3 regions of the Shewanella loihica PV-4 genome follow, and region 3 is predicted to be linked to each of the others. Evidence: predicted binding sites of a transcription regulator. Region 3 holds the regulator's gene; each other region holds the start of a gene.

Region 1 (10,512 bases), 720 kb from region 3:
TCACCAGATAGAAGATCAAGAAAGCACCGAACACACCGCAAACGGCCAGCGCCATCACTGGGGTGAGATAGTCGTTCTTAACGTTAGTGCCTTCGATAGCCGACACGTTAATCATGACCCCACCCTCAGCGCCTTTGGCTGTGGTGTATCCCTTGTCTCCTGACTTCACGGCTCGCCATAGCTCAGCGTCGCTGGTATTTGCCATCTGTTGACTGGTCTGTTCGTCAACGGCATAGGCTGACGTCGTCAAGCCTAAGCCCATTGCCAAGACCAATGGCAATAACAACACAGTGAATAGGCTGCGCAGTGATTTTAATAACATAGTCACTCCTTTACAGACCGTAAGCCCGAAGGCTTACGGTACTATTCACTTTAAACGCCAGTCTTAGGGGTGTAGCCCCAGATCGCATTGGGGTTACCACGGGCCGCAATACGCTCACGGTAGATGTTGGAAACCACTTCCGCATCACCAGCGAGCAGTGCCTTGGTTGAACAAAGCTCGGCACACATAGGTAACTTACCCTCGGCCAGACGGTTAGCGCCATACTTCTTACGCTCGGCTTCGGAGAAGGTCTCTTCTGGGCCACCGGCACAGAAAGTACACTTGTCCATCTTGCCGCGGCTGCCAAAGGTGCTCTTCTTAGGGAACTGAGGCGCACCGAATGGGCAGGCGTATAGGCAGTAACCACAACCGATACAGGTATCTTTGTTGTGTAGTGTTAGGCCATCTTCCGTCTTGTAGAAGCAGTTTGCTGGGCAAACGGCCTGACAAGGGGCGTCGGTACAGTGCATACAAGCCACAGAGATCGAGGCTTCACCGGGTTGACCATCGTTGATGGTCACGACGCGACGGCGTTGGATACCCCACTCGAGAGCGGAATCGTTTTCGTTCTTACATGCTGTGACGCAACCGTTACACTCGATGCAGCGTTTGGTGTCACATAGAAATTTCATGACTGCCATAATGGCTTATCTCCTCATCAAGTTCCGTTAGGCTTTAGTGATCTGACACAAGCTAGACTTAGTCTCTTGCATCTGGGTCACCACGTCATAGCCATAGGTCAATACGGTGTTGGCCGACTCACCAATGATGTAAGGCACTGTACCTTCTGGGTAGCTCTTCTCCAGGCTCTCGCCTTCGAACATACCCGCGAAGTGGTACGGCATGAAACACTCGCCTTCAATCACACGCGGTGTCACCATTGCCTGCACTTTGATCTTGGCGCCTTCTGGGCTGTGAACCCATACGACATCGCCATCACGTAGACCACGATCCGCCGCATCAGCAGGGTTGATTTCGATAAACATCTCTTGCTGAAGCTCTGCCAACCAAGGGTTAGAACGTGTCTCTTCACCACCGCCCTCGTACTCAACCAGACGACCAGAGGTCAAGGCGAGTGGGAACTCTTTGGCGAAGTCCTGATCCTGAATTGACTTGTACAGGGTAGGAAGACGCGCAACCATACGGTCATCGTAAGTTGGGTACTTAGACACAAGATCGCGACGAGGCGTATACAGAGGCTCACGGTGAACCGGAATATCATCAGGGAAGTTCCAAACGATACAACGGGCCTTAGCGTTACCAAATGGGATACAACCGTGCTTGATGGCGACACGCTGGATACCACCAGAGATATCTGTCTTCCAGTTCTTGCCTTCGGCAGCGGCTTTCTCTTCTGCGGTCAGGTCGTCCCACCAGCCAAGCTGCTTAAGCATCTTGTCGGTAAACTCTGGGTAACCGTCCTTGATCTCACTGCCCTTAGAGTAAGAGCCTTCGGCCAGGATGTTGTTACCATCGTGCTCAACACCGTAACGGGCACGGAAGTTACCACCACCGAAGCGGACTTCACGGTCGGTACGGTAGAGGATCTGGGTACCTGGGTGCTTCATCTCAGGTGTGCCCCAACATGGCCAAGGCAGACCGTAGGTTTCACCCTTAGCTGGGCCACCCGGTGCTTCCAGGCTCTTGATGTCGAAGGTGCCCCAGTTTTCCTGGTGCATCTTGAGACGCTCTGGGCTCTGACCTGTGTAACCGATGGTCCACATACCCTTGTTGTATTCACGGACAATATCTTCGATCAACGGCTCGTCGCCATTCACCTGGATATGCTTACACAGTTCTTTCTCTATGCCCCACTTCTTCGCCAACTTGTACATGATGACGTGGTCAGGCTTAGATTCGAACAGCGGCTCAATAACCTGTGAACGCCACTGCAGTGAGCGGTTAGAGGCAGATACCGAACCATAGGTTTCGAACTGAGTCGCCGCTGGCAGCAGATAGACGCCATCTTTACGGGTATGCATCACACCCGCCATGGTTGGGAATGGATCCACAACCACTACAGTGTCCATCTTGTTCAGTGCTTCACGCACCTCACGGCCACGGGTTTCTGTGTTAACCGACTGACCCCAGAAGAATGACATACGGATGTTGTCTTTCTGAGCGATCTTAGACTTGTCTTCCAGCACGCCGTCGTGCCAACGAGAACAAGGAATACCGGTAGAGGTCATAGGATCCTGACCCAAACGCTGTTCCTGGTCGAAGCGAGCCTTCACCCACTCATAGTCCAGATCCCATACGTTACACCAGTGCTTCCAAGAACCTGTCTTGAGGCCATAGTAACCAGGCAGGGTGTCGAACAGCAGACCGAAGTCGGTTGCGCCCTGTACGTTATCGTGACCACGGAAGATGTTAGTACCGCCACCAGAAACGCCCATATTACCCAGGGCCAACTGCAGGATACAGTAAGCGCGGGTGTTGGCATTACCTATGTGGTGCTGAGTACCACCCATACACCAGACTATGGTGCCAGGCTTAGTCTCGGCCAGTGTCTTGGCCACACGGTACATCTGCTCTTTCGGTACACCGACCACGTTTTCAACTTCTTCAGGGTTCCACTTAGCGGCAGCTTCGCGGATACGCTCCATGCCGTAGACACGCTGATCGATGAAGGTCTGGTCTTCCCACTTGTTTTCGAAGATATGCCACAGTAGACCGTAGATATAAGGAATATCGGTACCTGGGCGAATATGCACGTACTCGTCGGCCTTAGCCGCAGTACGGGTGAAACGAGGATCGACAACGATAATCTTCGCGCCGCGCTCTTTACCTTCCAGAATGTGTTGCATGGCAACCGGGTGAGCTTCTGAAGGGTTAGAACCGATAAACATCATCGCCTTGGCGTTGCGGATATCGTTGAACGAGTTGGTTTGCGCACCATAGCCCCAGGTGTTGGCAACACCGGCTACAGTGGTAGAGTGACAAATACGTGCCGAGTGGTCGACGTTGTTGGTGCCCCACATGGCAGCGAATTTACGGTAGAGGTAAGCCTGCTCGTTAGAGAACTTAGCACTACCCATGAAGAAGATTGAATCCGGGCCCGATTCCTTACGGATATCCAGTGCCTTCTGGCCCACTTCCTCGATAGCCTGATCCCAAGAGATACGCTTCCACTTACCGCCTTCGAGCTTCATGGGGTACTTGAGACGCTTCTCACCATGGCCGTGCTCACGCAGAGACGCACCCTTGGCACAGTGGCCACCGGCATTGAATGGATGGTCGAAAGCTGGCTCTTGGCCTGTCCACACACCATTTTGTACTTCGGCATAGATACCACAGCCCACTGAACAGTGAGAACAGATGGTACGCTTCACTTCGGTTGGCGCATCATGTGGCACTTCTTTCGCTTCGGCTTTGCGCATCATTCCAGCGCCAAGCATAGAGGCCGCGGCAATACCACCAGTAGCAAGACCTGCAGACTGAAGGAACTGACGACGACTTAGACCCAGGGCAGGCTTTTTAGCGACTTCTGCCTGGTCTGTTTTGCGGGTTAATCGCATCACACACTCTCCTAATGTTATTGAATTACTGCGTAATTACTCGTCCAAGGCTTACTTGGTACGTAAAGACGCGTAATAACTACGAATATGATCTGTCTCGTGGTAACCATCGCCGTGCGCTGCATCTTTTTGAGGTGCAGGCGTTGCCGCCGCGGCCTGACCGCTCACGGTTGCCACGGCACCCGCTGCACTGCCCAGGGCTAATGCTTTTAGCAATTGACGACGACCCATATCAGAAGCTTGCTTCTTCATAGTGTCTCCTTGATGTTGACTCAATTTAGGCTCTAGTCTCATCATCTTGGTCGATTCGGCTTTGCAGAGAAGTCGACACTAAGACCAGAACCCGACGCTTGGTGAGGGTTGCCCCTCGGTTTCAATATGTCGGCGCGTTGGCGCCGACCACTAAGCTAAACCACAACCTAGGACGCGAGTTCGCTGGCTGTCGGTTCAATCTTCTCCGCTTCGCTGCCGGGGCAGTTCACCGGAATATCTAACTTAAGTTGTTCAAATTCGTTGGCTTCGATAACGAAGAACGCCTTGGCCAGCTGGGCCACAGTGGCATAGAAGGCCGCACTTGGCGCCCGTCCCAGATGGTCACAGAAGCGCTCGATCCAGCTGCCGATGTGGCGTTGGTAAAACGCCAACTGGCGGAAGCCAGGCGCCTCGAGGATCAGGGTGCCCATCACCTCACACAGGGCGGCCACATGATCTTCCGGCTCCTTCACCTCTTCGCTGCGCTCAAACCCCAGCTGAGCCAGATCCTGTCTGAGCAGGGCCAGCGGCTTGTCCATCAGCGAGCCCGTCATGAACCAGCTGCCATAGGGCAAGATCTCACCGCTACCCACGCCGAGGAAGATGTTGAAGTACTCATCTTCCAGCTGCTCAGGGGTAAACTGCTCCGCCGCCAATTTCAGCGCCAACCAGGCCTTGGTCATGTCGCTGTCATCGTCGGCATCTATCTCCAGGGTGGAAAGGAACTGCAAAAGTTCAGCACTTGGCTGCTTGCGTAAAAGCGCCGCCAAAAGCTGGTAGATATCGGCTCTTAACTGATCGTTTTCTGAAACTTCTCTTACTAATTCGGTCATGGCTAAACTCTTATCGCAGTTGCTTTTCAGGATCTTGAAGTATGTCTTCAAACATGTCTTTTACCCGGCAGTCGCTACACATCTTCAGACGCTCGGTATTGGCACTGAAGGCACTGTGTCCGCCGACTACATCCAGCATCCGTTGCACCATGGATTGGGTGGCGAATGGGGTACCACAACGAATACATTCGAAAGGGGCCTCCTCATTCAGGGTTTGACGGCTCTGACGAGCAGTCGCATCGAAATTAATCTGTGGTGTCAGGCTGATCACCTTCTCCGGACAGGCCGACTCACACAGGCCGCACTGCACACAGGCTTGCTCGACAAAATAGAGCGCCGGCTTCTCACCGCCGTCGGTCAGCGCCTGAGTCGGACAGGTCGACACACAGGAGAGACACAGGGTGCAGTTATCGGTATTAACACTCACCTTGCCGTAAGGAATATTGCTCTTGCTCAGGCAGGCATCGGTAGAGGCGGCCTGGCTATTGAGGTGATCGATCGCCTCGTAGAGAGTCTCACGCTTGGTGGTGGCGGCAAATTCGCCCGGCACTATCATGGGCCAGCTGGCGCTCGGCTCGATCAGAGTGGCCAGGTCGGCAATCTGCTTGGCCTCAATCACGCTGACGCGCTGCGGCTGACCCATCTCGTCGAGGATCTCGTTGGCCAGCTTGAGCTCGCCGTTGAGCATCTGGGTCAGGGTCGGCGCCGTGGCCTCTGTGTTGAGCACCAAGATCTGACGCGCGCCCCAGGCCAGGGCCGCCATCCAGTGATCCATGCTGGCAACCGTGATCTCCTCCAGCTCCACCGGCAAGATGGCACCGGGGAGCTCGTCGCCGATCAGCGAGGCACCCAGGCTGGCATCGTGGAATAAAATCACTGGAGCGGTCTGCGCCGCACTACGGAAGCGTGTCACCAACTTGTTCAGGTAGGAGTGCAGCGCCTGTGGCGTCGGCAGGTCATAGCTGATGGCGCCGGTCGGGCAGGCATTGGTACAGCTGCCCGCACCGTGGCAGAGGTAAGGGTCGATCTCTATCTTATGGTCCACGCTGGCGATGGCATCGGCGGGACAGAAGTTGAGGCAGCGGCTACAGCCATCGATACCGTTTCTGTGGTGGGCACAGATATCGCTGTTCACCTTGACGTAGCGTGGCTTGTCGAACTCACCGATCAGCTCGGGCAGCTGGGCGATGGCATCCGTCAACTTGGCCTCATCCTGCCCCACGTAGAAGTAACCCGGCGGCAGCATCTCGAGATTGATGCATGGCGCTTGGCTAAGGTCGAGGATAAGATCGAAATGGGCCTTACGAATGGCCACCAGGCTGAGATCGGCAGTGCCATTGTCATGCTCGACCTTGACCTGGAATTGACCCAGGAAGCCTTTGATCTCGATGAGCTTGTTGTAGTAGCTCTCGACATCTTCGGCGGCGTTCATCACCTTCTCCAGGTGGTCTTCATCCTGACTGGTGATCGACTCGTTGGCCAGAATGGCGCGCTGACCCATGTTGGCCAGTTTATCGGCCGCCAGGCGTGCCAAGTCTTCCGGGCCAATGATCAACACATTGCCCTCTGTGGTGTAACTCACCGTGGGTGGGATCAGGTTTTGCAGAATTTGTGTCTGTCCCAACACTTGCTGGCGCACCTGTTTCAGGTGGGCCAAATTGTCGCTCGTCTCTAAATGCATGCTCACATTGCGTTCCTAAGCAGTATTTGGCTGCTGTATCAGCCGGGTGGCTGTTGTGCTCTAACGGCATGCGCTTATTGCGCCAGCTTCACCCTGAGTTCAACGATTATCTAACTCGTTGTTAATTGTCGTTAATACAGCAATTCACGTACCAAATTTATGGATTTAAAAGCACTCTAAACTTACCTTAAACAACAGGAGGCTTGGTTGAGGCCTGTATTTCTGGTTCATTTTGGGACACCTCGTCGGATGCCCTGTCCAAATTGTCCTCGACCTGCGCCGCAGCGTTTTCCTGCTGTGCCAGCTGGGTTTCCGACGTCTCGGCAGCCGCCTCGACCTTCTCTTCATCCTTGGTCAGATGCCGGAAGACCTTCTTGGCTAACTCGGCCGATACCTCGGCGGTCAACTTGGGCTGATCCGTATAGTCCAGGGCGTATTCCAGCAGGCCATCGATCTCGTGATAGTGTGGCTGCTTCCACAGGGCCCTCAGGGCCGCCGTCTTGGCATCAGGATCGACATTGTCGGCCATGAAGCTGGCGAAGCTGCCGCCCACCTCTATCTTCTCCGGATCCGGCAGATCCTCGGCGGTCAGTATCTTCTTCTCTTCGGGAGCGACTTGGTCGCTAGCTTCGACACCATCCGCGCCTTCGGCCTCAACCGATGGCTCGACCGGCGTTTCCTGGGCCTGTTCGGCCAGACGTGCCGCCTCTTCCTCGGCCTGCACCTGTTGGCGACGCTGAGTCCAGCGTGCGAAGAGTCCGCTTGGCTTATCACTCATCAGGACACTAGCCCCCTATCCGGATTGGTGCTCGGTCCCTCGTTCTTACGGCGATTGACATGCTTACGCCTATGGGCGCAGATCTCCACCTCGCCGTGACGGGTAATAAAGGCCTCGATCCAGCAGGCGATCGCCTTGGGCATGGGGAAGTTCAGCACTGGGGTGTCACCCTCGAGGCAACCGGCTGCGACATTTTGGTCGGCCGAGATATAGGCGGGCACCCAGGTGCCATCTTCCAGCTCGTCGCACACCACGTAGAGCATGGCGTTGTCCATATCCAGGTTAATGCGATAGCTGCCGCGCTCATCTTTGTAGAGTTCAAGCATCACTATGTGGGCCCCGGTAGGCGCGGGCTGAGTGGCGGGAACTATCTGATCCAATTCCCAACTTTCAGCGGTCCAGCGCCCCATCTGTTTCTCCACCTTTTTCAGTGAAACATACATGGGCCATTGATTTTCGGTATGTTGCATTGCGTCTCCGTTTTGCCTAGCAGGCCGGCGTATTGCTGATTCGCCGGGCATTGGGTTAGCGATAGACCTAACAAAGCAATTTACATGCCATCGCTAGAAGGGGAATAGTTTGAACTGGATCATCAAATCCCTAACAAGCGTAGGACAATTTGTCCTAAAAGCCATTTTGGCCGGGACAGAAAAGGGCGACATCGCACAAAGTCGACGCCTGGATCACGCATTTACACTCGAAATCCTTGCGTGGGAACGATACTTGCTATGCTCAGTGCGCCCCCAATGCAATAAGACGAGAGCAATGACAAGTTTTAAACACCCCACACTGGTCAAGACCCAAGCCGATGCCCCGCTCACCATGGCGGTGAAAGCCATCAACGAGCAGGGCGAAGTGGTCGACAAATATATCGCCTGCGAGCGCCCCCTCACCCTCTATCTAAACTGGCGCCCCATAGTGACCCTGATGACACTGGGTGCCCGTCCCGAAGCGCTGGCACTGGGCTATTTGAAGAACCAGGGCTTCATCAGCGACGTCCATCAGCTCGAGTCTGTGATTGTGGATTGGGAGGTTAACTCGGCGGCGGTGATCACCAAGGAGTCGACGGCGCACCTGGAGGAGAAACTGGCGGAGAAGACAGTCACCACAGGTTGCGGCCAAGGCACTGTCTATGGCGGCTTCATGGATGGCGTCGAGGATATTCGCCTGCCCACGCCGCAGCTGAAACAGAGCATGCTCTACAGCCTGCTCAACAACATCAGCGCCTACAACGAGACCTATAAGAATGCAGGTGCCGTGCATGGCTGTGGCCTGTGCGAGGGCGATCAGATCATCGGCTTCGTCGAAGATGTCGGTCGTCACAACGCGGTCGACACCCTCGCCGGCGAGATGTGGCTCAAGCAGCAGGGCGGCGGCAACAAGCTGTTTTACACCACGGGACGACTCACCTCAGAGATGGTGATCAAGGTGGCCAAGATGGGCATCCCCGTCCTGCTTTCGCGCAGCGGTGCCACCCAGATGGGGCTGGAACTGGCCCAGAAGCTAGGGATCACCATGATCGCCCGTGCCAAGGGGCGCCACTTCCTCATCTATCATGGTGCGGAAAATATCGAATTTGATGCCACACCGCCGAAACGTAACCTAGGTTAACAGAGAAGGTTAAAGGATTATCCATGACTGAACCCAGCGAACTCGTCTACATGAGCGCCAAACAGGTCGCCGAATATCTCGATCTGAACGAGAAGAAGGTCTACTCCATGGCCAACGACCGCATATTGCCCGCCACCAAGGTGACGGGTAAATGGTTGTTTCCCAAGATTTTGATCGACCGTTGGGTCATGGACTCCTGCCATAGCGGCATGCTGTCTGATCGCATGCATATCACAGGCAGCGACGATCCCCTGCTCTCCATGTTGGTGGCCCGTCTCATGTCAAAGATAGGCAAGAGCGACTTGATTAGCTACAGCTCAACCGGCTCCCGCATGGGGCTGGATCTTCTGTCTCGCGGCTACGCCGACGTCTGTACCCTGCACTGGGGCAATGTGGAGGAGCGCAACATACGTCACCCGGCGTTGCTCAAGGGTTACCCCAACCACCAGCAGTGGGTGATGGTACACGGCTACACCCGCCAGCAGGGGCTGATGATGCGCAGCGAGATGCACCACAGATGCCAGGAAGAGGAGAAAGTGATCGGCCAGCCCTGGCGATGGGTCGGCCGCCAAGCCGGTGCAGGAAGTCAGCAACATCTGGAACACTGGCTGATCAAGCAGGGGGCCAGCATAGAGCAGCTCAATCCGCAGATCACCGCCTATAGCGAGCGTGAACTTGCGGGCTTCATCGCCCGCAACGAGGCCGACATCGGCTTCGGCTGTCAGTCGGTGGCGCTGGAGAGCGGCCTGAGCTTCGTGCCTCTGGTGACCGAATCCTTCGACTTCGTGATGCCTCAGGGGATCTACTTCCGTCGTCAGCTCCAGGCCCTGTTCGAGATGCTCGGCAGCACCCAGACCCGCCAACTGGCGGCTCAGCTGGGGGGTTATGATCTCAGCCAGTGCGGCCAGATGTTGTGGACGGCCCACTAAGCTGAGGGATCTTTTTAGACCAGGCGCCACACATAGCCTGGTCTATGGGGTAGTATGTTAGTCATGACAGGAGAACATCAGCCACAGGCAGATCTATGGAAGCAGAGTTAAACGAGATCCAAAACTTCTTAAGCCAATATCCCCCGTTTAACGCCCTGCCCGACGAGGTGGTCGCCATGGTGAGCCACCATGTGGAGATCGCCTACTACCGCCAAGACACCCCCATCATCCACTTCGGCGATCAGATCCATGACCTCTACATGGTGCGCAGCGGCGTGGTAGAGGTCTACCGCCGCAAGGGCGAACTCTATAACCGCCTGGACAGCGGCGATCTCTTCGGCCAGATGGGCCTGCTGACCAACAACAAGGTACGCTTCCCGGTCAAGGCGATCGAGGACACCCTGGTCTATTGCATCCCTGAGGCGATCTTCCAGCAGCTGTACGATCAGTACGACACCTTCGCCGACTTCGTCGAGGTGGAGGACAGCGCCCGGCTGCGCCAGACGGTATCGAACACCAGCGAACAGAATGACCTGACCACCTCCAAGGTGAAGACACTGCTCACCCGCGATGCCCCTGTGATCCACA
Region 2 (10,512 bases), 2.0 Mb from region 3:
TTGGGCTATTTTGCGAATAATCTTTCCCCTCATTCGAGGGGAACAGAAACATTTTCTAACACTTAGTTTGCATATTTAATCGTGGGCTTTATTAGGATAACAGGCACTAATCAACAAACGCCAAGTTTGGCCAATAGAGTTAAGCCAATAAAGTCATGCCAATAAAAACAAAAACAACTATGCTCGCCATCTCACTGGCGACACTCCTTTCTGGCGCAGTGCACGCCGCGCCAGTTTCACTCCCTCTACTTAGCGCCAGCGAACCGGTACAGAAGATCAGCGCCCAGGAATCGGAGAAGGCCAATCAACTGTTCGAAACCATCTTCATGGAAAATGTGATGGCCAGCCCCATCAGCCAGACCCATCTTGGGATCAAGACAGACTATGGCAAGTGGGATGAGCGAGGGGAAGCTGCCGACAAGAAGAGCCTTGCAAGAGATAAGCAGCATCTGGCCCAGCTTAAGCAGATAGACAAAAGCAAGTTAGATGCCCAGACCCTGCTTAGCTACGACCTGCTGACTCAGAAACTCGAGCAGAGCATCAGCGACTACAAGTGGCGCCTGTATACCTACCCGGTAAACCAGATGTACGGCGGCCACTCCATGGTGGCATCATTCCTGATCAACCAACATCAGATAGACAGCGTCTCGGACGCCGAGGCCTATATCAGCCGCCTCAAGGGTGTGCCCCACTACATGCAGCAGTTGGAAGAAGCCCTAGAAGAGCGCGCCAAGGCGGGCATCATAGCGCCTAAGTTTGTGTTTGCCTATGTACTGTCAGACAGCCGCAACATCATCAGCGGCGCCCCCTTCGATCAAACTGATGACAGTGCCATCTGGGCCGATTTTCAGCGCAAGGTGGCTAAGCTAGCGATAGACGATGCCCAGCGCAATAAGCTACTCGATGAGGCCAAACAGGCGCTGACCGCTCAGGTTAAGCCTGCCTATGACAAGCTTATCGCCTATGTCGAAACCCTGGAAAAGCGCGCCGATACCAAAGATGGTGTATGGAAGTTTAGAGACGGCGAGGCCTTCTACAACAACGCCCTGGCACGCACTACGACCACCCACATGACAGCCGATGAGATCCACCAGCTGGGGCTCGCCGAGGTGGACCGCATCCATCAGGAGATGCGCGCCATCATGAAGAAGGTCGGCTTCGAGGGCGATCTTAAGGCCTTCTTCAAGTTTATGCGTGAAGATAAGCAGTTCTACTATCCCGACACAGAGGAAGGCCGCACCGCCTATCTAGACGATGCCAAGGCATTGATAGATAACATCTCCTCTCGTCTGGACGAGGTGTTTTTTGTTAAGCCTAAGGCGCCCATGATAGTCAAACGGGTCGAGGCGTTCAGAGAAAAATCGGCCGGTAAGGCCTTCTATAATCAGCCCACACCTGATGGCAGCCGCCCAGGCACCTACTACGCCAACCTGTATGACATGGAGGCCATGCCCAAGTATCAGATGGAAGCGCTGGCCTACCACGAGGGTACTCCTGGCCATCATATGCAGATCGCCATCGCCCAGGAGCTGCAAGGGATCCCTAAATTCAGAAAGTTTGGCGGCTACACCGCCTACATAGAGGGCTGGGGGCTGTACAGCGAGTTCTTCCCTAAGGAGATGGGCCTGTATAAAGACCCCTACTCAGATTTTGGCCGCCTAGCCATGGAGCTATGGCGCTCATGCCGCTTGGTGGTGGATACCGGCATCCACGCCAAGCGTTGGACCCGCGAGCAAGGGATCCAATACTATGTCAACAACACCCCTAATGCCGAGTCAGACGCCATCAAGATGGTGGAGCGTCATATCGTGATGCCATCACAGGCAACCGCCTACAAGATAGGCATGCTCAAGATTGTCGATATTCGCGAGAAGGCCAAGGCGATCATGGGCGATAAGTTCGATATTCGCGAGTTCCACACTCTGGTACTCAAGAACGGACCGCTGCCGCTGGATGTACTGGAAGCTAAGGTGATGAACTGGGCTCATAAGGCCTAACTCATCACTAGAGCCAGTATTTAAGGCATAGTTAGCCATAAGAAAGGCCGCTCTCAACCAGAGCGGCCTTTTTAGTTTTATCGGCTAATTCTATTCTGAATCAAGGCTAACGCCTCTTAGCTGAGGATTAAGGCTTACTCGCTAAAGCCCTCAGGGGTCACCTTGATAAGCTTAGTCACCTTGTTGGTGGGCGCCTCGGCCATCGCCTGCTGATCGCCATGGGTGAGATAGCTCAGCGACACACTCGAGGTCAGCTCAAACGGCTCCTCGGTCTGCAGGGCGCTTATCTCAACCCTGTCTCCGATAAAGTAGCTGTCTAACTGCTCAATATCACCAAGCTTGTGATTGATGCTAAACAGCCCCAGATAGGCGAACACGCCGCTGCCCTGATTGGAGACGAAGAAAGGCGCCACAAACAGCATCTCGTCGCTGTTTGTATCCGACACGCGCTCTTCATCCCCGTCGGCGACATGGTTCAGCGTCACTATCTTCATATAATCCAGGTGCACACTGCCACGCTCTGGGCCATCCTGATAATCACCGCTGGCAAAGCGTCTGTCGCCGCTCAGGCTGATACTGGTGAGTCTCGCCTCGGCCTGAGACTCAGGCAGCTTGATAGACCAAGCCTTATGGGTCTTGATGCTAAAGAGGGTAAGCATCACCTTATCGACATCCTCATCTAAGGGGATGACACTGCCATCTTCCTTAACCACATAGAGATCGTCATTAGTAAAATTAAAACGGTAGACACCCGCCAGCACCACTAGAACCAGCAACCCCACAATCAACAATAAGATCTTACGCGCCATATACTTCCCTTTATCTCGCTTCGCACTCATCGCGCCATGCCCTTTATGCAATGGCCTTTAAACGATGGCCTTTAAGCAATGCGTCGTACACGAAACGAGCTGAATTAAACAATATCAGCACGATACCCTGAGTAATACTCAGATACCATGCACGGCGCATTAAACTATCTTTATTTTTCAGTCATAAGAAACTAAAAGATGAAGATGTTTGGTCAAAGCCAAAGCACTATGACAGAAGGGGAAGCTACAGGAAAAGATTGGGCGGAGATCTGGACGCTTAATAATCCAAGGCCCTAAAAGAAAAATACCCCAGCAATCTTTGCTGGGGTAAACCAAAACTAGGATGATGGTTTTAAGGCTAGCATTGTTTTAGTTCTTAAACCGCTGCCAGCATTGATTCAAGATTGCAGTAACGCCGACCTGTGCAACCAAACGAGAGAGGGGTCATTCTCTGGCTCGGCTAACTGATTCAGGTCATCCCGATATCAACTGCCACCATTGTATTAAATTAAGAACAGACTGCAACGTGAATTCCTCTCAAGCTTTAGCTCAAGCTAAATAAGCCATCGCAAAATAGAGAGGTAATACCAGTGCAACTACATGATTATAAAAAGATAACCCCCGACATCAAAAATACCGGGGGTTATCGTCTTGTTATCAGAACAATGTTTTTAAGTTATTGATAACTGAAAATGGTAAAGACCTTAACAGCAACATGGATAAAATGCTGTTTTTTCAGCCACATCCTGCTATTTACGCTGGGCATACAGGGCGGCGTATGGCTCATCCCAATATGGTGGTGAACCGATATGATCCTTAATGAAGTCGATAAAGGCGCTCACCTTAGGTGCCAGGTGTTTACGTCTTGGGTAAACGGCCTGCAATGGCAGATGGTGAGTCAACTGCCATTCCGGCAATAAGGGAACCAGGGTGCCCTTCTCTATCTCATTCTCAAGCAGGTAACTGGCGAGATACACCACACCCAGACCGCTCACGGCTGCAGACTTGAGCGCCGGCGCGTTGTCGACCCTGAAGTTACCCGATACGCCAATCTCACAATAATCGTCACCCTTCTTAAACTGCCACACGCTGTGCTCATGCCACTCGCCGTGATACACGAGGCAGTTATGGTCCACCAGCTGCTCTGGACGCTCAGGGTAACCGTGCTTGGCCACATACTCGGGAGATGCTGCCAGCAGGAACTGACACTTCATCAGGGGCCTGGCCACCATGCCAAGCGGCAGCTGCTCAGACATGGTCAACAGGAGATCTAAGCCCTCACTGACCACGTCAACCTTATGATCCAACAGGCTAACCTGTAGCTCCAACTCAGGGTGTCTGGCCATGAAATCTGGTAAGGCAGGAATGATGTGCATGGTACCGAAGGATTGGGAGATCCCCACCTTGAGTACGCCGCGCGTGGCATCGTTGAGATTGTGTACGCTGGCGACCGCCTGATCGGCATCGCGAAGCAACTCTTCACCCTGGGCATAAAGCAGCTGTCCGGCCTCGGTTAGACTCAAGCTACGAGTGGTACGCTGTATCAGCTGAACACCTAATTTATGCTCAAGGTCGGCAACCTGAGTACTGACCTTTGATTTAGAAATCCCCAATTTTCGCGCGGCAGAGCTAAAGCTCCCGGCGCGAGCAACATGAGTAAAAATTGCAATAGGTTCTAAAAGTTCTAACATTTAAATAGCCTTAAGGTGTTTGCGACCCTATAAATACCAATTATAAATCATAGAGATACCTCCTAAACGCGAAGTTATCCCCTTGACTATGCAGATTATTTTAAGAGTAGAGTCAGACTGTTAGCCATTTCGTTATCGAAATTTCGCCAGCATTGTTATTATTTTTTACAAGTATACCAAAGATTTGCTCTTTGATTCTAATACCTATTTTCTAGCCACTATACACCCAGTTAGGAGTGGAGGAAAAGTCATAACAATGGCAGGTCCAGAATAAAAAAAGCCCTGCACCCAAGGTAAGTGCAGGGAAATGTGGATCTTGCTATGCCAGAGGAAATCGTTTGCGGGCTATTCCCGCAGGGTTTGTTGCTTAGCGCTCACCAGTGGGTAGTCACGTAGGGCCGGTACTTCACTGCGCATCTGGGACTCTAGGGCCACCAGCTGCTGGAAGTTGTCACATAGCTTGTCGGCGCGCGCCTCGAGATCTGTGGCCTGCTGTTCAATCTGGGCTTCGATATCGTCACCCACCTTGTCCATCTTGGCTGAGAAGGCATTCATCTTCTCCTCGAAGCTCTCGCCGTCGCCCTTCATCATCTCGCTGCCCAGGGTCATCATCATGCTACCGATAGAGCTCTGCACCAGCTGCTCCATCTCTTGTTCGAACTCTTTGCCGAAGGTGTCTTCGATAGAAGATTCGGTGGCGCCCAGGTAGAACTTGTCGCCATTTTGATAGGCAACCGTGTCGATACGCTTCGACAGGCCGTCCATCATCTCATCGATCTTGGCACCGGCGGCATCACCCAGCAGCGGCGTGAGCGCCATGCTCACGGCGGTAGACGCGATATCGACGGCGTCATGCACCACGTCGATCACCTCGGGAAGCTGCTTAGACACCTCACCGGCATACTGATTAACCAGCGCCTGCTGCTTGTCGTTTAGCTCAACCTTGTCACCGTTAACATAGAGACGTCCAAGTTCGATGCGATACACTTCTTTCTTCGCCTCACTGACCACCAACTTGCTCGGCTCGACCGAAACATCATAGTTGAGGCTCACCTCGCACTGTTTGTCATCCCGTCCGAACGAGATATGGTTGTCCTTATCTTCACCGGCCCAGGCGGCGCTGGTGGTGGCAAGTACGAAAGCTGTCAGTCCAAGAGATGCGGTCAATTTCTTCATATTCTTATTCCTTAAGTCATCGAAAATCACATGATGAGAAGCTTAAGGTGCACCATGTGTCGTTGATGACTAACAATACAGGTATCGTGCCAATTTTAACTAATCAAATATAATCAATGAATTAGGCAAAACTTACTATGTGGACTAAGGCTGTAAGTCGGCGATGGGCTAACAAAAGTAAAGCCTTCAACCAGTTTTTAGTAAATTTCACCATCGATTTGAATACAGCTAAGACATGAACAGTAGAATGCAGAGAAGGATAAAGACAGAACGATGGTTTAAATTAACCAGGCGCTCTTTTAGAAGATAGAACGGCCCAGGGCTTGGGAGAGCTTCTCGAGTGCGGCGGTGCCCGCTAGAGAGTTACCGTTTTTATCTAGCTCGGGTGACCAGACACAGATGCTCATATCGCCCGGGATCACGGCTATGATGCCGCCGCCCACGCCGCTCTTACCCGGCATGCCGACCCGATAGGCAAACTCACCCGCACCGTCGTACAGACCAGATGTCGCCAACAGGGCGTTAAGCTTACGTGTCTGTATGGGCGAAACCACCTGCTCTGCCGAGAGGCTCTGGCCTCGGTTGGCCAGATAGAGCATGGCTTTGGATAGATCGGCGCAGCTCATCTTCAGCGCGCAGTAGTGAAAGTAGTTTCTCAGCACCCTATCGACATCGTTATTAAAGTTGCCGAAGGACTTCATCAGGTAAGCGATGGCAGCGTTACGGGCGCTGTGCTCATATTCAGAGGCCGCGACACGCTTATCATAAATCACATGAGGGTTGGCGCTCAGCTTTCTGACCACCTCGAGCATACGATGCTTAGGCGCGCCGAGGCGACTCTGCAACAGATCGGCGATAATAAGTGCGCCGGCGTTGATAAAGGGGTTTCTCGGTACTCCGCGCTCGAGCTCTATCTGCACCAGGGAGTTAAAGGACTGCCCCGAGGGCTCCTTACCGACGCGAGACCAGATCTCGGCCTCCTCGTACAGGGTCAGGGCGACCGTGAGGCTAAAGACCTTAGAGATACTCTGGATCGAAAAGGGCTCGAGATAGTCTCCAGCCCCTATGGTTTGACCATCGATTGTGGTCACGGCGATCCCAAGCTTGGTAGGATCCACCTCGGCCAGGGCAGGAATATAGTCGGCGACCTTGCCCTTTCCCAGCAGAGGACGCACCTGCTCGATAATAGTCTCGAGCAGGTCCTTCTGTGGCATTAGTTCCACCAGATGTCGTACAGCTCGCTGACCACGACGTCTTTTACCGGCTGACTCTTCCAGAAGTCACTCACGGCCTGCCTGTCTTCTTCGGTGCACTTGCCGATAGTTTGAGTGGCGATGATGCCTTCCCACTCTTTATGGCCGCCACCGTGGAAACCTAGCTTTCTCACCTCGATCACCTGGTCGATAAACTGATCGACGATAGCATCGATCTGCTCTTCGCTTACCGAATCATCGAAGGTCCAATTCACATCGAAGCCGAACTCTTGAAACTCATCAATGCGTAATTTTTTACGTAAACGACGACTACGTGTTGCCATGTGTATTCCCTCTTTTTATAGAAATTAAGCTTACTCGGTACGCTCGAACATCAGATCCCAGACGCCATGTCCCAGACGATGGCCCCTGGCCTCAAACTTGGTCAGCGGTCGATGATCTGGACGGGGCACGAAGTCGCCATCCTGCGCCTGGTTCTTATAGCCAGGCGCCGCGCTCATCACCTCTAACATGTGCTCGCTGTAGTTTTCCCAATCGGTCGCCAGGTGGAACACACCACCTATCTTAAGGCAGCGGCGGATAAGCTCGGCAAATTCCGGCTGAACGATACGGCGCTTATGATGACGCTTCTTGTGCCAAGGATCTGGGAAGAATAGCTGTACTCTGGCCAGGCTGCCGCTTTGGATGCTGTTTTCCAACACCTCGATGGCGTCGTGGTGGAACACACGCAAGTTGGTGACGCCGGCCTCAGCCGCATCAGCAAGACAAGCACCCACGCCAGGCTTGTGAACTTCGATACCGATAAAGTTAAGCTCGGGAGCTGCCTTAGCCATCTCAACCAGTGAGGCGCCCATGCCGAACCCTATCTCCAGCACGGTATCGGCCTGCCGGCCAAACACCTTGACCAGATCCAAAGGCTCGGGCGAGTAGTCCAGTCCCATCACAGGCCATTGCTGCTCCATCGCCTGCGCCTGGCCCTTGGTCAAACGTCCTTCACGTAAAACAAAGCTTCTCACTTTGCGAAGGTATTTACCCTCTTCGTTAAACTCTGCGGTGGTCACTTCGCTCATTATTTTTCAGCCTCAGATCTGCCATTGGTTGGCCATATAGCGCCGAGAAAAAGTCAGCGTCAAGCGACTCTAGGCTCGACTCACAAACTCATATGATCCCACGGGATCCTGACACTTATATGATTGGAAAATTATAAAAAGAAGGGCATTATCCAAAGTTACTGCGCTAAGGCAAGCCCTATGTTGCCAAAGTATACCAATTATCCCACGGCGTGCGAGCCATGGCGCCCTTGAGATGCCATTTTGGTTGAGAAAAACCTTGCCCCTCTATAGACTGAGCGCCATGAAAACAGAGCAATTTCACCAGCGCATCGTCACCTGGTACGACAAACACGGACGCAAGCATCTTCCCTGGCAACAAGATAAGACCCCTTATAAGGTATGGGTGTCCGAGATCATGTTGCAACAGACTCAGGTTGCCACAGTTATCCCCTACTTCGAAGCCTTTATGGCGCGCTTCCCCACTATCTTGGACTTGGCAAATGCCGATCAGGATGAGGTGCTGCACCACTGGACCGGCCTAGGCTATTACGCCAGGGCGCGTAACCTACATAAGAGTGCCCAGCTGATCGCCAGCGACTATGATGGTGTCTTCCCAACCCAATTCGAGCAGGTACTCGCCCTACCGGGTATTGGCCGCTCGACCGCTGGGGCGGTACTCTCACTCTCTCTTGGACAACATCACCCCATATTAGATGGCAACGTCAAGCGAGTGCTCGCAAGACATGGCGCCATAGCTGGCTGGCCCGGCAAACGCGAGGTGGAGCAGCAGCTATGGCAGCTCACCAACAGCCTGACCCCTAAGACAGGCGTAACCCAATATAATCAGGCGATGATGGATATTGGCGCCAGTATCTGCACCCGCTCTAAGCCCAGGTGCGAGCTCTGCCCCGTCGCCATCGACTGTAAGGCGCAGCTGATGGGCCGCCAGACTGAGTTTCCCGGCAAGAAACCGAAGAAGACGATTCCGGAAAAGCTCGGCTATATGCTAGTGATTAAAGATGACGATAGGGTGCTGATGAGCAAACGCCCACCTGCGGGGATCTGGGGCGGGCTCTGGTGCTTCCCACAGTTTGACAGCCAGGAGGCGCTCGAGGAGTTTGCCAAAACAAACGGCCTAACTCTTATTAGTGAGGAGCCCATAGACAGTTTTCGTCACACCTTCAGCCATTTCCATCTGGATATCAGCGCCTTTGTGGCACACCAAACCACAAGCGCACATGAGATCATGGAAGAGAGCGGCTCTCTCTGGTATAACATAGCCAAGCCACCCAAGGTTGGTCTGGCCGCCGCCACAGAGCGGATCCTCGCCAGCTTAGGTTCAGTATCAAATAAGGAGTAATCATGGCGCGTACAGTGAACTGCCAGTATCTTAAGAAAGAGGCAGACGGCCTAGCCTTTCAGCTCTACCCGGGTGAACTCGGTAAGCGAATTTTTGACAACATCAGCCAGGAAGCCTGGTCGCTCTGGCAGGCCAAGCAGACCATGCTGATCAATGAGAAGAAACTCAACATGATGAATGTTGACGATCGCAAGTTCCTCGAAGAGCAGATGGTTAACTTCCTGTTTGAGGGCAAAGAGGTCGAGATCGAAGGCTATGTGCCGCAAAAAGATGACGAGTAATAAATTACTCGCTCTATAAAAATAAAAAGCGCCTATTGGCGCTTTTTCTATAATGGGGGGGTTGTTTAAGCCGTCACTACTGACGAATGCCTTCGACCACGAGATCTAGGGTCACATGGCTGGACGCTGGGCCAAGATCCATCTTGATATCATAGTCTTTCAGGGCAAATTCTGTCTGGCCGACGAAACCGGCGCGGTAGCCCCCCCAAGGGTCTTGCCCTTCACCAATAAATTTGGCATCGATTGCTACAGGCTTAGTCACCCCGTTAAGGGTCAGCATGCCATTGAGCACAAACTTGCCGTCACCCAGCTCTTTGACCGAGGTCGACTTAAAGCTAGCCTCGGGATGCTTAGCCACATTAAGGAAGTCTTCGCTTCTCAGGTGCTTGTCACGCTCGGCGTGGTTAGAGTCGAGGCTCGCCGTGTTGATCGTTACATTTACCTTGGCATCAGCCATATGCTTGCTATCGAAACTAAAGTCGCCAGCAAACTCGTTAAAGCGTCCCACCACGAAGCTATAACCTAAGTGGCTCACCTTAAACTGCACCGAGGCGTGGGCGCCTTGGGTATCTATCACATAATTGGCGGCGTTGGCCGTAGCCGGTAACATGAATGCCCCCGCGCCTAGTGTGCTAATAAGTGCGGCGCTCAATATAGCCTTCTTCATTGTGTCTCCTTAATGTTTAACATGCGTTTCAAGCTTGCGTCTTTGTCGATAAAGTGGTGTTTAAGTGCCCCAAGCCCATGCAGAGTTACCAATGCGATAAAGCCATAGGCCAGATATTGGTGTACTTTGCCGGCTATATCCGCCTGCCCCTCAAACAATAGTCCCAGGCTTGGCAGCTCGATGAGTGAGAAAACGCCAATGGCCCTGCCGTCGGCGGTCGAGATAAGATAGCCAGAGATCAAGATGCCAAGCAGCATCAGATACA
Region 3 (10,512 bases):
GTGAGGCCTAATTGGATCTGTTTCTGGCTCGCCAGCGGTTCGACCTCGGCAAGGATCTGCTTTAGCTCTTTCTCCTGTAGCGGCCTGAGGTCGGGTGAACTCAGCCCCTTCTCCTGTTTCACCAGGCTAAGTAGCGCGTCTATGATGTGCTGCATATTGCTGGCGGCCTTGGCGATACGGCCTCGTTGTCGCTGCATAAACTCGGGTTTGCCCTCCTGTTCCAGCAGACGGCTGGCCCCCTGAATAATGGTCAGCGGAGTTCTCAGTTCATGGCTGGCGTAGCGGGAGAAGGCCTGTTCCCGGCGGATCAGCAGGGCGATCTGCTGCTGATAATGGTTGAGGCTGGCGGTGAGGGCATGAAATTCCTGGGTGGCATCCTTGGAGACTCTAAAGCTCTGGTCGCCCTCCGAATCCTCGAGCTGCTCGCTGATGGCGCGAATGGGCGCGATCAGCCTGCGGGTGAGCAATGTGATGGCAAAGCCGAACAGGGCAAACAGCATCAGGGTGACGGCCAGGATCACCAGGCTGATGTTATTCCACTCGTTGCGGCTCAGCTCTACCTGCTCGGCATTCATCACCAGAATCAGGGGATGTGTCGCCTCGCCTTCGCCATATTGGCCGCGAAAGATGAAGATATCTTCCTTGAAGGTGTCGTGCAGCTCATCGAGAAAACCGACGGGCAGATCGATAATGCCCTGATATTCATCGGGTAAGCTGGCGGCATCGTTATAGGCCACTATAGTGGTGCTCAACACCAGCGGCGACTCGGCGCCCTGCTCGAATGCCGCCATAGCGCTAGGCGCTATCTGCTCCAGACTGCGGCGGTTGAGCTCATCTTCGACCCAGTAGAGGATAAATATACTGAGCAGGTAGAGGATGGCGGCCACCAAAAGGGCGATCCCCCCGAAGTAGAAACTTAGCTTGCGAGTCAGACTCTTGGCGGTTTTTTGCACCTGTTGGGCCTCTATTGGTTCACGTCTAACCGGAAGCCTATCTTAGGCACGGTGAGTATGATGGGGGTGTCGAAGGGTTTATCCACCTGATTTCTCAGCTGGTACATGTGGCTGCGCAAGATGTCGCTGTTGGGCGGTTCTTCTCCCCACAGGTGCTGTACTATCTCCTCTCTCTTCACCACGTTGGGGGCGCGGGAGATCAGCAGGTGCAGGATCTGATAGCAGCTTGGGGTCAGCTGCAGCTTCTTGCCATCGCGGTAGGCGGTGTGCTCGGCGATGTTGAGGGTGAGCGGCCCGCACTGCTGACAGCCCTGGGCGACGCGCCCGAGCTGACGCTTGATCAACGCCAGCAGTCGCACGTGCAGCTCATCGAGATCGAACGGCTTAGTCAGATAGTCGTCGGCGCCACTATGAAAGCCTTGCAGCAGATCTTGTTTGTCGTCCAGCGCCGTCAGCATCAATATGGGCACGCTGGAGCCCTGCTGACGTAGGGCCTTGGCCACGGCGTAGCCGTCCATCTTGGGCAGCATGAGATCCAGCACTATGGCGTCGAAGTGCCCTTCGGTGGCGAGGCGCAGGCCGAGCTCGCCATTGCTGGCATAATCCACCTGAGCTCCTTGGGATTCGAGATAGTCTCCCAGGACACCGGCGACATCGGCATTATCTTCTATGATGAGTATTTGAGTATTTTGCATGACAGTTCTCTGGCCGGATGACTCTACCTATCCTAGCGTGAAAAAGATGTCGATAACATTGAAATTCAAGCGCATCCGATTGGGCTTTGGGATGCGCTTACTGATCAATTTAGCAGGAACAGGGTCGCCAGGCCGAGGAAGGCGAACAGGCCGATCACATCAGTGACTGTGGTCAGCACCATGCCACCGGCCAGTGCGGGATCGACGTTAAACTTCTTCAGCAGCAGTGGGATACAGGCGCCGGCCAGACCGGCCACCGTCATGTTGATCAGCATGGCGCCGCCGATCAGTCCGCCCAGGGCGATGTCGCCCTTCCACAGCCAGACGGCGGCAAACACCAGCATGGACCAGAGCAGGCCGTTGAGAAAGCCGATGGCCAGCTCCTTGCCGATCAGCCAGCGGGAGTTACTCTGGCCTATCTGCCCCAGGGCGATACCGCGGATCACCAGCGCCAGGGTCTGGTTGCCGGCGACGCCACCCATACTGGGGACTATGGTCATCAAGATGGCGATGGTGGCAAACTGCTCCAGGGTGTTCTCGAACATGTTGCTGACCGAGGCGGCCAGCAGGGCCGCAAACAAGTTGATGGTCAGCCAGAGGGAGCGTCTCAGGGTACTCTTGACCACAGGGCCGAAGGTATCTGTGTCGTCGTCCATCCCCGCCATCCCCATCATGGAGTGTTCGGCGTCTTCACGGATCACGTCGACGATATCATCGATGGTGATACGCCCCAGCAGACGGTTGGTCTCCTCTTCGACCACGGGGGCCGAGACCCAGTCGTGACGCTCGAACAGCTGGGCGACCTCGCCGTCATCCATGCCCACGGGGATCCCTTCGAGATCGTCGTTCATGATCTCCCGCACCGAGGCATTGGGGTCGCAGGTCAGCAGGTCGGTAATGCGCACACCGCCCAGCAGGCTGTCGCGCTTATCCACCACATAGAGGGTATCGGTGGCATCGGGCAGCTCGCCGCGGATCCTCAGGTAACGCAGGATCACGTCTATGGTGACATCGGGGCGCACGGTGACCGTATCCGTGTTCATGATACTGCCGGCGGTGTCTTCCGGGTAGGAAAGGGCTTGCTCCACCCTGGCTCTGTCTTGCGCCGTCATCGACTGCAACACCTGATTGAAGACGCTGTCGGGCAGACTACGCAGTATGTAGGCCAGATCGTCCGTGTCCATGCCTTCGGCTGCCTTGGCGACGCGCTCGGGGCTCATCTGGGTGATCAGGGTATCTTTGAGTTCTTCGCCCAGCTCGTCGAGGATCTCCCCCGTGTGCTGCTGATCGATCAGTTGCCAGAGCACCTGACGGGTGCGCGGCGGAGAGGATTCCAGGATGAAGGCGATATCTGAGGCGGCCATGTCGTGCAGCATGCTGCGCACATGGACAAACATGCCGCTGCCTAAGGCTTGAGTGAGCTGATTAAGGCGTTGATCTGTGGTTTCACTATCTAACACTTCGATCGGCATAGCTCCTCCTTTGGCAGTTGATTGAACGGCTTGGGTGGTAGGCTTGTAAGTCTATGATAAGTATAGGACGAAATTAAGCGGGCACCGCAAAGCGAGCCGATTATACGGCCTCATCGAATTTGGCGTCAATAAGGGCGCTGATGGCATCCAGGGCCGCCTGGGCATCTTTGCCTTCGCTGGTGATGGTGATGGTTTTACCCATGCCGGTTTCGAGCATCAGGAGGCCGAGTACACTGGCGGCTGAGGCCTGTTTATCGCCCTGGATCAGGGTGACCTCGGCGTCGAACTTGGCAGCGAGCACAGCCAGTTTGGTCGCCGCTCTGGCGTGCAGGCCCAACTTGTTGCAGATGGTCAGCTCGCGAGCCAACTTAGTCATGCTTTAGCTCTCTATGGCGCGCCTGAACCTTATGCTTGCCCTTGTTGAACAGCTTGGCGAGCTGGTCGGTCACATAGACAGATCTGTGTTGGCCGCCGGTGCAGCCGATGGCGATGGTGAGGTAGCTGCGGTTGTTGCGCTCCAGGTGTGGTAACCAGGTCTCCAGCAGGTTTTCGATCTGCCAGATGAACTTGTTGACCAGTGGCTGCTGACTCAGAAACTGCTGCACTGGCTCATCCAGGCCAGTCAGTGGCCTCAGCTCAGTTTCCCAATGGGGATTGGGTAGGAAGCGCACGTCAAACATGAAGTCGGCTTCGGTCGGCATGCCATATTTAAAGCCGAAGGACTCGAAGTTGATCACCAGCTCCTTGTCGACCGTGCCCAGCAGGATCTCGCGCACCTTGTCGCTCAACTCATAGATGTTGAGGTTAGAGGTGTCGATATAGTGATCCACCAGTTTAGCTATGGGGTCGAGCAGCTTGCCCTCGAGCTGAATTGCCTCCTTGAGGGAGACCTTAGAGCGCGACAGCGGATGTAGCCTGCGGGTCTCGCTGTAGCGCTTGAGCAGTACATTGTCGCTTGAGTTCAGGAAGAAACTTAAGATTTCGGTATCTTTGGGGAGCTTGGCCAGCTGCTTTTCCAGCTGGATCTCTTCGCTGGGCATGTTGCGCACATCGACGCTGATGGCCACGAGATCGCTGCGCCCCTTGAGCTGCTCCAGCAGGGACTCCATCATCTGCAAGGGCAGATTGTCGACACAGTAGTAGCCTAGATCTTCTAGGACCCTGAGTGCGACGGATTTTCCCGATCCTGAGCGTCCGGATACCAAAACCAATTTCATTGGGTGATCACCTGATAGAGTTCGGATTCATCTTGGGTCTTTCTTAGCTGCTTCATGATCGCCTTATCATTGAGCTTCTCGGCCATAGCGGCCAGGGTGCTAAGATGTTGCTCGCATTGATCTGCGGGCACCAATAACGCAAAAAGGATATCGACGGGCTGATTGTCAATGGCATCGAATGCGATTGGTTCAGCACATTTCACCAGTACGGCCACGGGTTGATCTATGTTAGTCAGCCGTCCGTGAGGAATCGCGATACCATTGCCTATACCTGTGCTGCCCATTTTCTCTCGAGCCAGAAGGCTTTCAAATATTTCTTGAGAGGAGAGGGTGGGGTACTGGACAGCGGCTAAGTCGCTGATAAGCTCCAGTACCTTTTTCTTACTGCCCGGAGTGGCGCAGGTGGTGCACTCCGGCCGCAGGATGGTACTCAGTTCCATCGTTAATGTTTAGTAAGCTTCTCTTTGTGTTTAATGACCTGACGATCGAGTTTGTCAATCAGGGAGTCTATCGCGGCATACATGTCCGCATGTTCGGATGTTGCGAACACTTCTCCGCCACGGAGATGTAACTTTGCCTCAACCTTCTGTTGCAACTTTTCGACATTTAATACAACGTGCACATTATTGATCTGATCGAAATGACGTTCAAGCTTTGTGAATTTCTCTTCGATGTAGCTTCGTAGAGATTGGGTGATCTCGATATGGTGCCCAGTCAGGTTTATTTGCATAAAGATAGTCCTCCAGTTTCCAGGTTTGTTTTATAAGCTCTTGCGCTGATTCGAGGGCGGTATAAGCATTGCCTCGCGATACTTGGCAATGGTGCGTCTAGCCACCTTAATCCCCTGTTCGGCCAAGAGTTGAGCCATCTTGCTGTCGCTCAATGGCTTTTTCTGGTTTTCCGCAGCAACCAGCTTCTTAATGAAGGCACGTATTGCTGTTGAAGAGCACTCTCCGCCATCGTCGGTACCGACGTGACTGGAGAAGAAGTATTTAAGCTCGAAGATCCCTCTCGGGGTATGCATATATTTTTGCGTGGTCACACGTGAGATGGTGGATTCATGCATCTCCACCGCCTCGGCGATGTCGTTCAGTACCATGGGCTTCATCGCCTCTTCGCCAAATTCGAAGAAGCCTTGCTGGAAGTCGACGATACAGTTGGTCACCTTGAGCAGGGTCTCGTTGCGACTCTCCAGGCTCTTGAGGAACCATTTGGCTTCCTGCAGGTGGCCGCGAATAAACTGGCCATCCGCCTGACTCTTAGTGCTGCGGGCCATGGCGGCATACTGCTGGTTGACGTTGATCTTAGGCATGCTGTCTGGGTTGAGCTCGACTACCCAGCGTCCCTTCTTCTTGGTGACGGTCACATCCGGGATCACGTACTCGTCGCGGCTGGCGGTGATGGCGAGACCGGGACGGGGATTCAGGGTCTGAATAAGGGCGATGGCATCCCTCAGCTCATCTTCCTTGAGCTTGGTTTTGCGCATCAGCAGACGGAAGTCGCGTCCGGCGATGAGATCCAGGTGCTCCTTGATCAGCATGCGGGCGTTGGCGATGTGCGGGGTATCGTCGCTGTATTGGGCCAGCTGAATGGTCAGACATTCGCTGAGATCACGGGCCGCCACGCCAATAGGGTCGAAGTGTTGTACTCGCTTGAGCACCGCTTCGACCTCGTCGAGTTCGATCTCTGGGTCGCCCATGGCCTCGAGAATATCTTCGCAGGTCTGGGTCAGGTAACCGCGCTCGTCGATAGCGTCGATGATGGCGGTAGCGATGGCCAGGTCGTTATCGGAAAAAGGGGTCAGGTTCTTCTGCCATTCCAGGTGTTCATACAGACCTTCGCTGGTCTCGCCCTGAAAAGGCATGTCGTCGTCGCGCATGGCGCCCGAGCTTGAGTTTGGTGAGGCGGTGTAGACCTCATCCCAGGTGGTATCCACCGGCAGCTCGTCTGGCATAGAGTCTTGAGTCAGGGCATCAGAGGTCTCGACCCCTGAGTTATCCTGGCTCGAATCCAGCTCTATCTTGTCGTCGTACTTGTTGTCGAAGCTGTCGGTGACGCCATCGTCTTGCAGCTCGATGCTGGCGCTCTCCTGCTCTTCATCCAACTCCAGTAGCGGGTTGGATTCTAATGCCTGCTGGATCTCCTGCTGCAACTCTAATGACGACAACTGCAACAGACGTATGGCCTGTTGTAGCTGGGGCGTCATGGTGAGATGCTGACCCATTTTGAGCTGAAGTGACGCTTTCATCGTACTGCTATTCCCTTGTTTCTAATTATAAAATGAGAAAGCTCTGGCTATATGTGCCGGACAAATATATCGGATAGTTCCTAAGGCCACAATTAACGCGTGGTTTTTCCTCTGTGGCCCCATTATAAGATTAACTATAGCTTGAATTGTTCACCTAAGTACACTGCTCGTACTTGCTGGTTGTCTAAGATTTCGGCGGGTGTGCCCTCGGCGATCAGATTACCATGGCTGACGATATAGGCTTTCTCGCAGACGTCTAATGTCTCGCGCACGTTATGGTCGGTGATCAACACCCCCAGGCCGCGATTCTTGAGCTGTTCGATGATCTTCTTGATGTCGATTACCGAGATGGGATCGACCCCGGCGAACGGCTCGTCGAGAAGAATAAACTTAGGGTTGGCGGCTAGGGCCCTGGCGATCTCCACCCGGCGACGTTCACCGCCCGAGAGCGCCATGCCGTGGCTGTCACGGATATGGGTGATGTGAAACTCTTCCAGCAGGTGTTCCAGCTCCTCTTCGCGGCCATCGTTATTAAGATCGCTGCGGGTCTGGAGCACGGCCATGATGTTGTCCCGCACCGAGAGCTTACGGAAGATGCTGGCTTCCTGAGGCAGGTAGCCTATGCCTTTGCGGGCGCGTAGGTGCATTGGGTCTAGCGTCAGGTCGTCATCGTCGATAAAGATGCGGCCCTTGTCGCTCTGTACCAGGCCGACGACCATGTAAAAGGTGGTGGTCTTGCCGGCGCCGTTTGGCCCCAGCAGGCCGACGATTTGCCCGGTCTTGACCGTGAGGCTCACGTCTTGGACAACGGCACGACTCTTATAGCTCTTGGCGAGGTTCTCCGCCTTCAAGATCAGGTCTGTCATTGTTTTTCCTGTTCTGGTTTCTTCTCGGGCTTCTGCTCTGGCTGGATCTGTTCCTGATAGTTCTCAGGCTGAATGATAGTGATCACTCTGTCTTTGCCTGTGCTCTCGGCGATCAGCTGTTGCTGTTCTATGTTGTAGCGGATCTGCGACCCCGTGACCTGGCTGCCTTCCTGTTCCAGGGTGGCGTCGCCAATGAGCGTCAGGGTGCGGCTGGAAAGCTCGTAGCGGATCTCCTTGGCGCTGGCCGAGGCGGGACGGCCATCTTCCATCACCTGCGAGTAGGTGGCCGGGTTGCCGGTGGCGATCAGTATCTTGCCGCTGTTCTTCTCTTTGCTGAAGGCGCGTAGTTCACTGGCCAATATCTTGATTGAGCCTTGGGTGACCTCGACCGGACCGTGGAAGATGATCTGGTTGTTCTTAATGTCGGCTTCCTGGCTGGCGGCAGAGATCTTAACCTCTTGCAGCAGGTCGTTCACCTTGGCATAGGCGCCAACACTGACCAGGGGCAGCAGGCCCGCAAGAATAAGGCTATTTAGTTTCATATGTTCCTTCTACCTGACTCGTCAGTTTGATATTTTGGGCGTTGAGATCGGCATATAAGCCTTCCCCCGTGATGAGGAAATCACGCCCTGTGATCCGAATGCTTCTGTCGGATGTCATAATCATAGTATTGAGATCCAGCTCCAGATAGGTGGTCTCTATGGTCTGAATCGGTTCCTCTGGGCTAATGGCGTCAATGATAACATTATTTTCCAGGGTGACCCGTCCGCTATTTTTGTCCAGTGTGCCCTTGGTGGATCTCAGGCGCCACTGGGCATCGCCGTTGTCGGGGTAGACCAGATAGATGGGCTGGGTAAAGTAGGTCTGGTTGCGCTCGGCGTAATGCTCCATGTGACTGGCCGATACCCGGCTGTTGATGCCACCCTCATCATTGTATTGCACGCTCTTGAGATCCCGGACTATGTAGTCGGGACGATCGACATTATCCAGGGCCAGCTCTTCGCTGCCCTTTTTCGACTGAACCTGCCAATAAAGGATCAGTGCTGTGCCGAAGAAGGCGATGATCGCCAGCGTGACTCTGTTCATATGCTCATTCCGTGGGCCGAGGCAAACTTATCCTGGCTGAGCAGGATGAGATCCGTCAATTCACGCAATGCGCCGTGGCCGCCCTTGATATGGGTAACCATGTCGGCGTGTTGGCGTACATAGGGATGACCGTCGGCCACGCAGACAGACAGGCCAACCTGCTCCATCACGGGCAGATCCACCATGTCATCGCCAATATAGGCAACTTCCTCAGGCCTCACCTTATAGAGGTTAAGCAGCTCCTGATAAGGCTCGAGCTTGTTGTCGACGCCCTGGTAGATGTGGGTGATACCCAGGGCCGTCATGCGATCTTCCACTATCTGCGACTTACGCCCCGTGATGATGGCCACCGGAATATCGCTGGTCAGCAGCGAGCGGACGCCATAGCCGTCGCGGGTATGGAAGGTCTTGAGTTCGTCGCCCGAATTGCTCATATAGACTAAGCCATCGGAGAAGACGCCGTCGACGTCGCAGATCAAGAGTTTGATCTGTTTAGCCTTCTGCCAGACTGCGTCGGTTATCGGGCCGTAAAAACCTTGATGTGCCATGTTAGATCACCCCCGCCTTGACCATGTCCAGCATATTGAGCGCACCAATCGGCTTCTGCTGCTCGTCGGTGACAATCAGGCCGTTGATCTCCTTCTCGTCCATCACCTTGAGGGCCTGGGCGGCTAAGATGCCTTCGCTAACGGTGACGCAGCCATGGGTCATTACCTCTGAGATGGAGGTCTTGCGCAGGTTGATCTCGGCGTCGATCACCCGGCGCAGGTCGCCGTCGGTGAAGATACCCACCAGCATGCCCTGGCTGTTGACTACGCCTGTCATGCCGAGCCCCTTCTTGGAGATCTCATATAGGGCCTCAGTGATGCAGATATCTTCTGCCACCAGAGGCAAGTCGTCACCCTTGTGCATCACGTCGCTCACCTTGAGCAGCAGCTTGCGTCCCAGGCTGCCACCGGGGTGGGAGAGGGCGAAATCATCTTTGGTGAAGCCTCTGGCCTGCAGCAGGGCCACCGCCAGGGCATCGCCCATGACGAGTGTCGCCGTGGTGCTCGAAGTGGGCGCCAGTCCGAGCGGGCAGGCTTCTTCCGGTACCTCGATACACAGATGAACGACCGAATGCTTGGCCATGTTGGACTCAGGCTTGCCCGTCACCGCGATGACGGGCAGCCCCATACGCTTGATCACAGGCATCAGGGTTAAAATTTCGCTGGCCTCGCCCGAGTTGGAGATGGCGAGTACGATATCGTTCTCGCTCAGTACGCCCAGGTCGCCATGGCTGGCCTCGCCGGGGTGGACGAAGAAGGCTGGGGTGCCTGTGCTGGCCAGGGTGGCCGAGATCTTGTTACCTATGTGGCCGGATTTGCCCATGCCCATCACGATCACCTTGCCGGTGCAGGCGAGGATCAGTTGGCAGGCCTTGGCAAATTCACTCGAGTCGACATATTGATACAGGTTGTCCAGCGCGTTGCGCTCGGTATCGATAACCTTGCGTCCCCATTGACGTAATTGATCTGCATCTACCATCTTGTTCTCTCTATTTTGTCGGCCTAAACGTTATTAGGATAGGAAAAGTGTGACTTGGTACGCGATAAAAGTCGCTAATAACACACCGCCATGCCAGGGGCGTAGTTGGCGGGCCTTGCCGGTTAATAAAATCAGTATGGCCAGGGCAACGCTGGTTGCCATCACCATGTAAAAGTCGCGACTGCTGGCGGCGGCATCTACTGCGCCTGGGGCGATAAGGGCGGGTAGCGCCAGTACCGCAAGAATGTTAAACAGGTTCGAGCCGACCACGTTGCCTATGGCAAGGTCGTCCTCTTTCTTCAGCACGCCGGCCACACAGGCCGCCAACTCAGGCAGGCTGGTGCCGACGGCGATAATGGTCAGGCCTATGACTAAGTCTGACATATGGAAGGCCTTGGCGATACCCACGGCGCCCTGCACCATCCAGTCGGCAGACAGGGGCAGCAAC

What was found. Region 3 encodes sigma-54, which starts transcription at its own class of promoters, with help from an activator protein. Its sites were predicted from a motif close to GTTGGCACGNNNNTNGNNT; they were not measured.
Region 1: a site for sigma-54 is predicted at 8,095-8,113, ahead of SHEW_RS00270 (formate dehydrogenase accessory sulfurtransferase FdhD). Genes of this name have one in related genera too.
Region 2: a site for sigma-54 is predicted at 5,749-5,767, ahead of SHEW_RS05810 (YggN family protein). Genes of this name have one in related genera too.

The regions. Positions count from the first base shown of each region.
Region 1 is NC_009092.1:63,200-73,711, reverse strand. Features, by position in the region: gene SHEW_RS00310 (formate dehydrogenase subunit gamma) at 1-322, opposite strand, end outside; gene fdh3B (formate dehydrogenase FDH3 subunit beta) at 373-963, opposite strand; gene SHEW_RS00300 (formate dehydrogenase subunit alpha) at 991-3,840, opposite strand; gene SHEW_RS00295 (twin-arginine translocation pathway signal) at 3,892-4,092, opposite strand; gene SHEW_RS00290 (TorD/DmsD family molecular chaperone) at 4,260-4,925, opposite strand; gene SHEW_RS00285 (4Fe-4S binding protein) at 4,936-6,606, opposite strand; gene SHEW_RS00280 (DUF3306 domain-containing protein) at 6,794-7,384, opposite strand; gene SHEW_RS00275 (DUF3305 domain-containing protein) at 7,384-7,854, opposite strand; gene SHEW_RS00270 (formate dehydrogenase accessory sulfurtransferase FdhD) at 8,150-8,995, shown strand; gene SHEW_RS00265 (substrate-binding domain-containing protein) at 9,019-9,924, shown strand; gene SHEW_RS00260 (DUF294 nucleotidyltransferase-like domain-containing protein) at 10,020-10,512, shown strand, end outside.
Region 2 is NC_009092.1:1,296,840-1,307,351, reverse strand. Features, by position in the region: gene hemW (radical SAM family heme chaperone HemW) at 1-20, shown strand, start outside; gene SHEW_RS05825 (DUF885 domain-containing protein) at 156-1,997, shown strand; gene SHEW_RS05820 (hypothetical protein) at 2,132-2,806, opposite strand; gene SHEW_RS05815 (LysR family transcriptional regulator) at 3,556-4,497, opposite strand; gene SHEW_RS05810 (YggN family protein) at 4,843-5,673, opposite strand; gene glsB (glutaminase B) at 5,973-6,887, opposite strand; gene SHEW_RS05800 (YggL family protein) at 6,887-7,210, opposite strand; gene trmB (tRNA (guanosine(46)-N7)-methyltransferase TrmB) at 7,241-7,957, opposite strand; gene mutY (A/G-specific adenine glycosylase) at 8,241-9,299, shown strand; gene SHEW_RS05785 (oxidative damage protection protein) at 9,302-9,580, shown strand; gene SHEW_RS05780 (YceI family protein) at 9,657-10,247, opposite strand; gene SHEW_RS05775 (cytochrome b) at 10,244-10,512, opposite strand, start outside.
Region 3 is NC_009092.1:3,947,666-3,958,177, reverse strand. Features, by position in the region: gene SHEW_RS17165 (sensor histidine kinase) at 1-953, opposite strand, end outside; gene SHEW_RS17160 (response regulator transcription factor) at 965-1,648, opposite strand; gene mgtE (magnesium transporter) at 1,753-3,120, opposite strand; gene SHEW_RS17150 (HPr family phosphocarrier protein) at 3,221-3,496, opposite strand; gene rapZ (RNase adapter RapZ) at 3,489-4,337, opposite strand; gene ptsN (PTS IIA-like nitrogen regulatory protein PtsN) at 4,334-4,777, opposite strand; gene hpf (ribosome hibernation promoting factor) at 4,780-5,067, opposite strand; gene SHEW_RS17130 (RNA polymerase factor sigma-54) at 5,098-6,585, opposite strand; gene lptB (LPS export ABC transporter ATP-binding protein) at 6,720-7,451, opposite strand; gene lptA (lipopolysaccharide transport periplasmic protein LptA) at 7,448-7,993, opposite strand; gene lptC (LPS export ABC transporter periplasmic protein LptC) at 7,980-8,537, opposite strand; gene kdsC (3-deoxy-manno-octulosonate-8-phosphatase KdsC) at 8,534-9,085, opposite strand; gene SHEW_RS17105 (KpsF/GutQ family sugar-phosphate isomerase) at 9,087-10,064, opposite strand; gene SHEW_RS17100 (calcium/sodium antiporter) at 10,098-10,512, opposite strand, start outside.